DNA from 3 places in the Pantoea sp. App145 genome. Region 1 is predicted to be linked to each of the others. Evidence: predicted binding sites of a transcription regulator. Region 1 holds the regulator's gene; each other region holds the start of a gene.
The links. Region 1 encodes LexA, which represses DNA repair genes until DNA is damaged. Its sites were predicted from a motif close to TNCTGTATGTACATACAGNA; they were not measured.

Region 1 (3,282 bases):
CAAAGAACTTCTGTACACCGTTAAGAATGCGCAGATGTGGCGTCTGTTCACCCTGTACTTCACGGCCTGGTGCGCGTCCAAACATCACCGACACTGGCAGCATTTGCACATCCAGTTCGGGGTTGCTGCGATGCAGATCGAGATAGTCATGAAATAGCTTCACTGACTCCAGATTCGGCACGAAATAAGGGAAAACGCGTGGACCGTCGTGGATAAAGACATAGCGTGGCAACAACGTGCCATCAATTTCCAGTGGTGTAAGCGGATCCGGCAGATCGTGTTTCAGACACTGCGAACGCAGTGTGAGTAGATCGGCCTTGGAATCATAAGGCAGCACATATAGGATTGGCCGCGTTGAATCTAACCCATGTTCAGACACAGGATCCGACGGAATAGCCTTACTCTTTACCAAAATGGAGAGTGGTAAATTCAATAATTTATAATAAAGTTTACGCCAACCTGACATAGACAACTTTAAGCCTCTTGTTAGCAAAGCGCGGCAAGCATACCAGAAAGTGCCGCGAAGATCTGTGGCCGTGCCATTCCCGGCTGCCCAGACATTGACGTCAAAACGAGTAAAGGGTTCAACGACATGGCAAATAACGTCACCGGTATTCTCAGGATAGTGAAAGCTGCCGGTTATTCCTGGCAGGGATTGCGCGCCGCCTGGCAACATGAAGCGGCATTTCGCCAGGAGGCTATCGCCGCACTGGTGGCGATTGTGGTGGCATGCTGGCTGGATGTTGACGCGATCTCCCGCGTACTCATGATCGGTTCTGTGGTGCTGGTGGTCATCGTTGAGATTATGAATAGTGCCATTGAAGCCGTCGTCGACCGCATTGGTCAGGAGCGTCATCCGCTGGCCGGACGCGCGAAAGACATGGGGTCGGCTGCCGTATTGTTAGCTATCTTACTGGCTATTTTCGTCTGGATCGCGCTGCTTTGGTCGCATTTGCGATAAGGATTCCGGATTCATCAACTCGCTGATTTTTCCCTCAGTTTTGGTTTCCATTTCGCCAATACCTGTATATACTCACAGCGACTGTATAAACAACCAGGGGGCGGGATGAAAGCGTTAACCAGCAGGCAGCAACAGGTCTATGATCTGATTCGCGACCATATCAACCAGACGGGCATGCCGCCAACGCGTGCGGAAATTGCTGCGCAACTGGGCTTCCGCTCACCGAATGCGGCAGAAGAACATCTGAAGGCTCTGGCACGCAAAGGCGTGATTGAAATCGTCTCCGGAGCGTCGCGCGGTATTCGTTTATTAATGGAAGAAGAAGCCAGTGAGGGGCTGCCGCTGATTGGCCGTGTCGCCGCGGGTGAACCGTTACTGGCCCAGGAGCACATCGAGGCTCACTACCAGGTTGATGCCAACCTCTTCAAACCCACCGCTGATTTCCTGTTGCGCGTTAGCGGCATGTCGATGAAAGATATCGGCATTATGGATGGTGACTTACTGGCGGTACACAAGACTCAGGAAGTGCGCAATGGCCAGGTCGTGGTGGCGCGCATTGATGATGAAGTCACAGTGAAACGCTGGAAAAAGCAGGGCGCGATTGTGCAGCTGCTGCCAGAAAACAGTGACTTCCAGCCGATTGTGGTCGATACCCGTGAACAGTCACTCACCGTTGAAGGGCTGGCGGTGGGTATCGTGCGCAACGGCGAATGGCTTTAATCCTTTAAATCCCCCACTACGGTAGCGCCTCTGCGCTGCCGTGGTTTGATTTGCCAAAATAACTGTAGCGCAGCACAAACCGGGACGGGCTGATGCAGCTGTTTTCCTCCTCTGATAAGACACTCTGGCGGCTGGCGCTGCCGATGATCCTTTCGAATATCACGGTGCCGTTGCTCGGCGTGGTGGATACCGCGGTGATTGGCCATCTTGACAGTCCGATCTATCTCGGTGGCGTGGCAGTGGGTAGCACTGCAACCAGCTTCATTTTTATGCTGCTGTTGTTTTTACGCATGAGCACGACCGGACTGACTGCCCAGGCATTTGGTGCCAGCGATAAAACGGCGCTGGCGCGTGCGCTTACCCAACCGTTGCTTATCGCATTGATCGCAGGTGTGTTGTTTATGTTGCTGCGCACACCTGTCAGCAATCTGGCGGCTGCGCTAATGGGAGGCAGCGTTGCGGTACAGCAACAGGCGCAACTGTTTATTCAGATTCGCTGGCTCAGTGCTCCCGCTACGCTGGCTAATCTGGTACTCCTGGGCTGGCTGTTGGGTGTGCAGTATGCACGCGCACCCGTTGTTTTGCTGGTGGTGGGCAACCTGGTCAATATTCTGCTGGATCTGCTGTTTGTGCTCGGCCTGCACTGCGGAGTGGCAGGCGCTGCTGCGGCTACGGCACTGGCCGAATACGTCACCCTGGGTGTCGGGCTGTTGATGGTAGCTCGGGTATTAAAGCTACGTGGTATTGATTTCACCCTGCTGAAAGAGAGCTGGCGCGGTGGTGCCGCCCGCCTGTTTCGTCTCAATCGCGACATTATGTTGCGCTCATTTCTGCTGCAAATCTGTTTTGCTTCTCTGACGATCTTTGGCGCGCGCATTGGGCCAGATGTGGTTGCAGTCAACGCGGTTCTGCTGATGTTTCTCACTTTCACAGCCTACGCACTGGATGGTTTCGCTTATGCGGTTGAAGCCTGCTCTGGTGAAGCGGTTGGTGCGAAAGATCGCAGCCAGTTGTTGCTGGTCTGGCACGCGGCATGCCGTCAGGCAGGCCTGGTGGCGTTGCTGTTCGCCATGATGTATGCCCTGTGCGGGGTACAAATTGTCGGGTTGCTGACCTCGCTGGACGAACTCCGCGCAGCCGCCGACCGTTACCTGGTGTGGCAGGTGGTGATGCCCCTGGTGGGGGTATGGTGTTATCTGCTGGATGGCATGTTTATCGGCGCGACGCGTGGCAGGGAAATGCGTAACAGCATGGCGCTGGCGGCGCTGGGTTATGGCCTGTCGTTGCTCACCTTACCCTGGTTGGGAAATCATGGTTTGTGGCTGGCGGTGACGGTATTTCTGGCATTACGCGGACTCACGTTGTGGCTGGTCTGGCGCCGCCACTGGCGTCATGACAGTTGGTTTTCGTATAGTGGAATATAACTTATTAATTACAGATTAATCCGTAAGTGTGCTACCTGATATTCATTGTCTACTATAATTATCCTTAACAACGCAATTAAGTAGCGTGTTATATCGGCTTTTACCTTCAGGGAATGGGTATGCCGTCAACTCACTGGAAATGACATGGAGAACGGTTATGAACAAAGACGAAGCGAG
Region 2 (3,282 bases), 600 kb from region 1:
GCCGGTGAAAGCACCCCCGCGAGCTACGAGTTTAAGGCTTCCTCGATTACTCAGCAGCAGTTGAACAGCGAGCAGGGTGCGGTAAACGTGGCATCGCTGAGCAAAATCATCCCAGGCTGGGGTGAGAACCACGATTTCGTCGCACCGTGGTTTGCCACGCTGGAAGCGAAGTACGGTAAAAAATAATCCAGGATGTGTAGCGGCGCGATTTATCGCGCCGCTACAGACCCAGCAGCAACTGTCTTTCCAGTTGTGGATTCACCAGCGTCACATGCAGTCCCACCAGCCGGACACCCCGCCCGGCTCGGCGTTCGTCCCAGGTTTTGCGCGCCACCGCAATCATGTCCTCTTTATTCAGCACCGGCCAGATATGCTCCTGGGTCGTCAGCTGGAAATCATTGAACTTCAGTTTTACTCCCTGACGGGCGATTAACTTGTCCGGGCGAATCTGCGTCAAGCGGCGATCCAGCTCCTCGTAGAGATAATCAATGATTTCAAGGCATTGTTCCCAGCTATGAATATCTTCCATCAGGGTACGCTCAACGCCGAGTGATTTACGTTCCCGCTCCACCACTACGCCGCGCTCGTCGATACCGTGGCTGCGTTCCCATAACACCCGGCCAAATTTGCCGAAGCGTTTAAGGAGCTGCGCCAAATCCGCCTGCTGTACATCTCCGCAGGTACGTAGCCCCATCTCCTCCAGTTTTTTCGCCGACACCTTACCGACGCCGGGAATTTTACTCAGCGACAGCGACAGCAGAAAATCGGGCATCGCCTGCGGTGTGATCACGAACTGGCCATTCGGTTTATTCAGGTCGGAAGCAATTTTGGCGAGAAACTTAATTGGCGCGATGCCTGCCGAGGCGGTCAGCTGGGTTTCACGCAGAATATCGGCACGAATCGCCTGCGCCATCAACGTGGCTGATCCCTGGCAATGCGGGCTATCGGTGACATCGAGGTAAGCTTCATCCAGCGACAGCGGTTCAATCAGCGGGGTGTAGCGTGCGAAGATGTCGCGGATTTGGCGGGAGGCATCTTTATAGGCTTCGAAACGCCCAGGCAGCAGGCGCAGGTGGGGGCAGAGTCTCAGCGCTGTGGCGGTGGGCATCGCGCTGCGCACGCCATACTCCCGTGCCGGATAGTTAGCGGTGCTGATCACGCCACGTTGCACTCGGCTGCCACCAATGGCGATCGGGATATCACGCAAAGAGGGATCGTCGCGCATTTCAACCGCTGCAAAAAAGCAGTCCATATCGACATGAATGATCTTACGCATACCCCCTCCAGACACTGGATAAGTATACAGCACTGCAAAATATCAGCAATATTTGTCGGGGCACGCATTAAAGTTTACAAATTTATCGCCGTAATCCCTGAGGTAAATGGCTATTTTCTCAGACACTGGCTTGATTAAACGCCAGACAATGTTAATGTTGCGCTGCGGTAGCGGATATTTCCGATAATGCAATAAGAGACGTTATGCGTCAGAGTTCCTCTTCACTTCAAGGTACACACAGAATGGGCAGAATCGCATTCTTGCTTGCGATGATTTTTATGCCGGTCCTTAGCTGGGCAATCAATCCCGAGCCAGTTAACCCTGAGGCTCCGGTAAGCAAAGAACTAAAAAAACAATTACTTGGCACCCCGGTTTATATTCAGATTTTCAAGGAAGAGCGTACGCTGGAACTGTACGGCAAGATCGGTAATGAATATCGTCTGCTGGATAGCTACCGCATTTGTAATTTCTCTGGCGGTTTGGGTCCCAAGCGCCGCGAAGGGGATTTTAAAAGCCCGGAAGGTTTTTATAGCGTCAAACTGAATCAGTTAAAACCGGATAGCCATTATTATCGCGCGATTAATACCGGTTTTCCGAACCAATTTGACCGTGACAATGGCTACAGCGGCAAATATCTGATGATCCACGGCGACTGTAAATCCATTGGCTGCTATGCCATGACCAACGCCTATATGGATGAGATCTACACCTACGTTAACGCTGCGCTGCGTAACGGGCAGGAAGAAGTGTCGTTAGGCATCTTCCCGTTCCGTATGACCGACAGCAACATGCAGCGTCACCGCTACTCCACTTACGCCAGCTTCTGGCGTCAGTTGCAGCCGGGTTATGCGTACTTTGCGAAGTACCACCAGCCACCGACGGTGAACGTCACCGGTAGCGGCCAGTACGCGGTAAACAGCAGCCCGGCGGTAATGACCGCGCCAGACGCTGCTTCAAAATCATTCCTGGCGCTCTCCCAGGCAAAATAATACCCATTCGCCTGGCACTATCCGGTGCCAGGTTTCATTTCCCGTCAGCGGTTGCGTAGCAATCACCGTCACCACATCCTGCGGCGTAGTCTGCTGCTGAAAATCAATCTCCACATCCTGATCGAGCAGCTTGGCTTTGCCAAACGGCGCGCGACGGGTGATCCAGAACAGATTGGTGGAACAGAACGCCATCAGATAACGTCCATCCGACAGCAGCATGTTAAACACCCCTTTCTGCCGTAACTCCGCCGCCAGCTCCGCGATATAGCGAAACACCGCTGGCCAGTTGCCGGGCGTGCGCGGATAACGCTGAGTCAGTTTATGCAGGATCCAGCAGAAGGCTTTTTCACTGTCGGTTTCCCCCACCGGGCGGAAATGACCGGTCTCCAGCTGACGATAGCCTTTCAACTGACCGTTATGAGCGTAAGTCCAGTTACGGCCCCACAGCTCGCGGGTAAACGGATGGGTATTTTCCAGTGACACTTCACCGCGGTTGGCCTGGCGAATATGCGCCACCACCGAATGTGATTTGATTGGATATTCCTGCACCAGACGGGCAATCGGCGAGTTATAGCTCGGCAACGGATCTTTGAAGGTGCGGCAGCCTTTATCTTCATAAAAGGTGATGCCCCAGCCATCTTTGTGCGGTCCGGTCCCACCACCACGCTGCACCAGCCCGGTAAAACTAAAACAGATATCCGTGGGGACATTGGCGCTCATCCCGAGCAATTCGCACATAGCTACCGCCTTAGTAAAATCCTCCCACCGGCGTGGGAGGAGAAGCCACGACTTACTTCACCATCTCTTTTTCAATCAGCAGCATCAGGATATGGATGACTTTGATATGAATTTCCTGAATGCGGTCAGCATAACCAAAATGCGGCACACGGATTTCAATGTCTGCAGTACCGGCCATTTTGCCGCCGTCTTTGCCGGTCAGGGTGATGACCTTCATCCCCTGCGCGCGCGCCGCTTCCACCGCCTTGATGATGTTGGCGGAATTGCCGGACGTAGACA
Region 3 (3,282 bases), 1.2 Mb from region 1:
TTCAACTAACGGGCTTACACCGTGGCTACTGGATTCTGCTAACCAGCCTGTTCGTCTGCCAGCCGAACTACAATGCCACACGACGTCGCCTCGCACTGCGCATTGGTGGCACACTGGCGGGGATAGCCATCGGCTTGCCGGTATTGTGGCTGGTACCTTCAATAGAAGGACAGCTGATATTGATCGTCCTCAGTGGTGTACTGTTTTTCGCCTTTCGGCAAATACAATATGCCCAGGCGACCCTGTTCATTACGCTGCTGGTGCTGTTGTGCTTCAATCTGCTGGGTGAAGGTTTTGAAGTCGCGCTGCCGCGTGTCATCGATACACTGCTGGGCTGTGGTCTTGCATGGCTGGCTGTAGCCTTCGTCTGGCCGGACTGGCGCTTCCGTCAGTTACCCGCCGTAGCCGAGCGCACCCTGAATGCCAACTGTCGCTACCTTGATGCCATTATGGAGCAATATCATCAGGGTAAAGATAACCGTCTGGCTTATCGCGTGGCTCGCCGCGATGCACACAACGCCGATGCAGAACTGGCCTCGGTGGTTTCCAATATGAGCAGCGAAGCCCGTTATCAGCAATCATTACGTGAAAATGCCTTTCGGCTGCTGTGCCTGAATCACTCCTTTCTCAGCTATATTTCGGCGCTCGGGGCACATCGCGTTGGGCTGAGCGACCCGACGTTACTGGCTTTGCTGGATGATGCGGTATGCTTCGTTGAGGATGTTTTGCAAATTGAACGGGTCAGCGATGCTGAGGCCGCCCGGATGCAGCAAGACCTGCTCCATCGTCTGGCCGGAATGAAAGCCAGTCCGGAAACGCAGGCACCGTTAGTTTTACAACAGCTGGGATTACTCATCGCCCTGCTGCCGGAAATTGCGCGCCTGCGTCGCATCCTCGTGGCGGCTTAAAAACGAAACGCTCTGCTATGTCACTAGCGGAGCGTTTTTTGATACCACGCGCAAAGCTCTGCTCGCACCTCACTCGGCAGCGCCGCCTCATGATGTCCGGAAATCGCTCCCTGTAACGCCAGCAGTGTTTTCAGGCCAATATGCTTATTCACCGTCCGCAGTTTTAGCCAACTCTGCTTCGCGCCGATTTCATACAAATGTTTTACCGAACAAATACCGACCTTATGCAGCAGCATCTCCATGCGCATGCTGAGATTGGGTAAATCCTTTAACCGCAACGAGACATATTTGGTCTCAAGCTCATCGCGCGCCGCCCGTAAAGCGCTGGCAGACAACCGCATCAACCGTTCTGGCTCCTGCCAAAGCCATTTATCAACTTTGAAATAGTTCAGGACCACAGGTATCCCACGTTTGCGATAAACCAGCGGCTCCATGGGGCGTTCAACTGCATAATCCATCACCGCTTCACAGGCACGTAAGTAGAGTGAATCGTCATTGATAAACGCAAAGACCACCTTTTCCACGGTAAGCGCATAACCACCAAACTGCGTGCGAGATTCAATTTTTCCCAGTGCCGCCAGCCGCACTTTTGATTGCTCAACAACCGGATGAGTTTTTTTCATGCTGACACCTTCCTGAAGTCCTTTTACCAGAAAAATCCTAATAAATATCCATTTATTCATCGAGTTAGAAGATATGAAAAACGATCTGGCTGTTCAATGAATAAATGCAGTCAGAGCAAAAAATGTGCAGAATTTGCGAGACGTTTTCAGAAATTGAGGTTGATCTTTATCCAGGAAGCCATTACTGTATATTCATACAGTTCATTACTGAGTGATTAAATTATGCGTACTCAATTCTCTGGCACCGCTGATCGTTCTCACCGTTTTGCAACTTCAGGTGTAGCACAACCTACTCTGGGTGGCATTACAGAGCTGCGTTACAGTGAACAACCCGGCATGATGCAACTTATGCTGTTGCCAGTCCTGCAACAATTGAGCCTGCAATCACGCTGGCAGCTGTGGTTAACACCAGCACACAAACTGAATCGCCAGTGGATGCAGCAGTCAGGTTTGCCGCTGGAAAAGAGTATGCATATCACCGAAAGTGAACGTTACAGTACGGTAGAAAGTATGGTCAAAGCCCTGCGTACCGGGAACTATAGCGTGGTTCTGGCATGGATCCCGTACGAGCTTAATGATGAAGAGCGCTGGGAACTGAAACAGGCGGCAGCGGAAGGTGAAGCTTTGGGGCTGGTTATGCGTCCGCAAGGGTACGAAGCTGTTTTGTCGAGACAACCGTCTGCGTCAAAAATTCCCTCAGATTTGTTTCATTAAGTAAAATTAAGATTTTTCCCACACCGTTTTTTGCGGAAGTTAACGCTAAGCCACTGATTCTTGTCCAGCCAGCTTAGACAATGGCTTAGCCGTTTTTTTCATTTCTGATCACGAAGATTATGCCATGTCAATTGTTAAAATGTGTGTATAAACCCCTGTTTTTTTATCGCCTGGCGTCACATCATACTTGTAAGTTTCCAATCTCGTTGTAGACTTTACCTCGCCAGGGTGCTCAATAACCTCCGTTTTTTTCGGTAGAGTCATAAGCGAGCATGTTGACCCGGCGAAGGATTGGATTACAACCAAGAGCAAACATTTTTGCTCATTGCCTATTTGGATGATAACGAGGCGCAAAATGAAAAAGACAGCTATCGCAATTGCAGTGGCACTGGCTGGCTTCGCTACCGTAGCGCAGGCCGCTCCTAAAGATAACACCTGGTATACCGGTGCTAAACTGGGCTGGTCTCAGTACCACGACAAAGGTTACTACGGTAACGGTTATGTGAACAATGACGGTCCGACTCACCAGGATCAGCTGGGTGCAGGCGCTTTCGCGGGCTACCAGGCTAACCAGTACCTGGGCTTCGAGCTGGGTTATGACTGGCTGGGCCGTATGCCTTACAAAGGCAACAACATCAATGGCGCATTCAAAGCACAAGGCGTTCAGCTGGCTGCTAAACTGAGCTACCCAATCACTGACGATCTGGACATCTACACCCGTCTGGGCGGTATGGTATGGCGTGCTGATTCAACTCAGAACAACAACGGCGTGCGCATCAGCGATCACGACACCGGCGTTTCTCCGCTGGCTGCTGTTGGTGTTGAATACGCACTGACCCAGAACTGGGCTGCTCGTCTGGACTACCAGTGGGTTAACAACATCGGCGATGCTGGCACCGTTGGCGCACGCCCTGACAACAGCATGCTGAGCGTCGGTGTTTCTTACCGTTTCGGTCAGGATGAAGCTGCTGCCCCGGTTGTAGCTCCGGCTCCGGCCCCGGCTCCGGTTGTTGAAACCAAGCGTTTCACCCTGAAGT

Region 2: dinB (DNA polymerase IV) is a predicted target of LexA. The motif match lies at 1,289-1,308, and genes of this name have one in related genera.
Region 3: sulA (SOS-induced cell division inhibitor SulA) is a predicted target of LexA. The motif match lies at 1,714-1,733, and genes of this name have one in related genera.

What each region holds. Positions count from the first base shown of each region.
Region 1 is NZ_CP133290.1:2,477,035-2,480,316, reverse strand. Features, by position in the region: gene plsB (glycerol-3-phosphate 1-O-acyltransferase PlsB) at 1-466, opposite strand, end outside; gene RCF31_RS11340 (diacylglycerol kinase) at 593-961, shown strand; gene lexA (transcriptional repressor LexA) at 1,067-1,681, shown strand; gene dinF (MATE family efflux transporter DinF) at 1,774-3,105, shown strand; gene RCF31_RS11325 (CsbD family protein) at 3,263-3,282, shown strand, end outside.
Region 2 is NZ_CP133290.1:1,878,127-1,881,408, forward strand. Features, by position in the region: gene RCF31_RS08650 (sugar ABC transporter substrate-binding protein) at 1-186, shown strand, start outside; gene dinB (DNA polymerase IV) at 221-1,276, opposite strand; gene dpaA (peptidoglycan meso-diaminopimelic acid protein amidase) at 1,519-2,265, shown strand; gene RCF31_RS08665 (class II glutamine amidotransferase) at 2,236-3,003, opposite strand; gene lpcA (D-sedoheptulose 7-phosphate isomerase) at 3,056-3,282, opposite strand, start outside.
Region 3 is NZ_CP133290.1:1,303,450-1,306,731, forward strand. Features, by position in the region: gene yccS (YccS family putative transporter) at 1-908, shown strand, start outside; gene RCF31_RS05970 (TfoX/Sxy family DNA transformation protein) at 932-1,531, opposite strand; gene sulA (SOS-induced cell division inhibitor SulA) at 1,754-2,245, shown strand; gene ompA (porin OmpA) at 2,601-3,282, shown strand, end outside.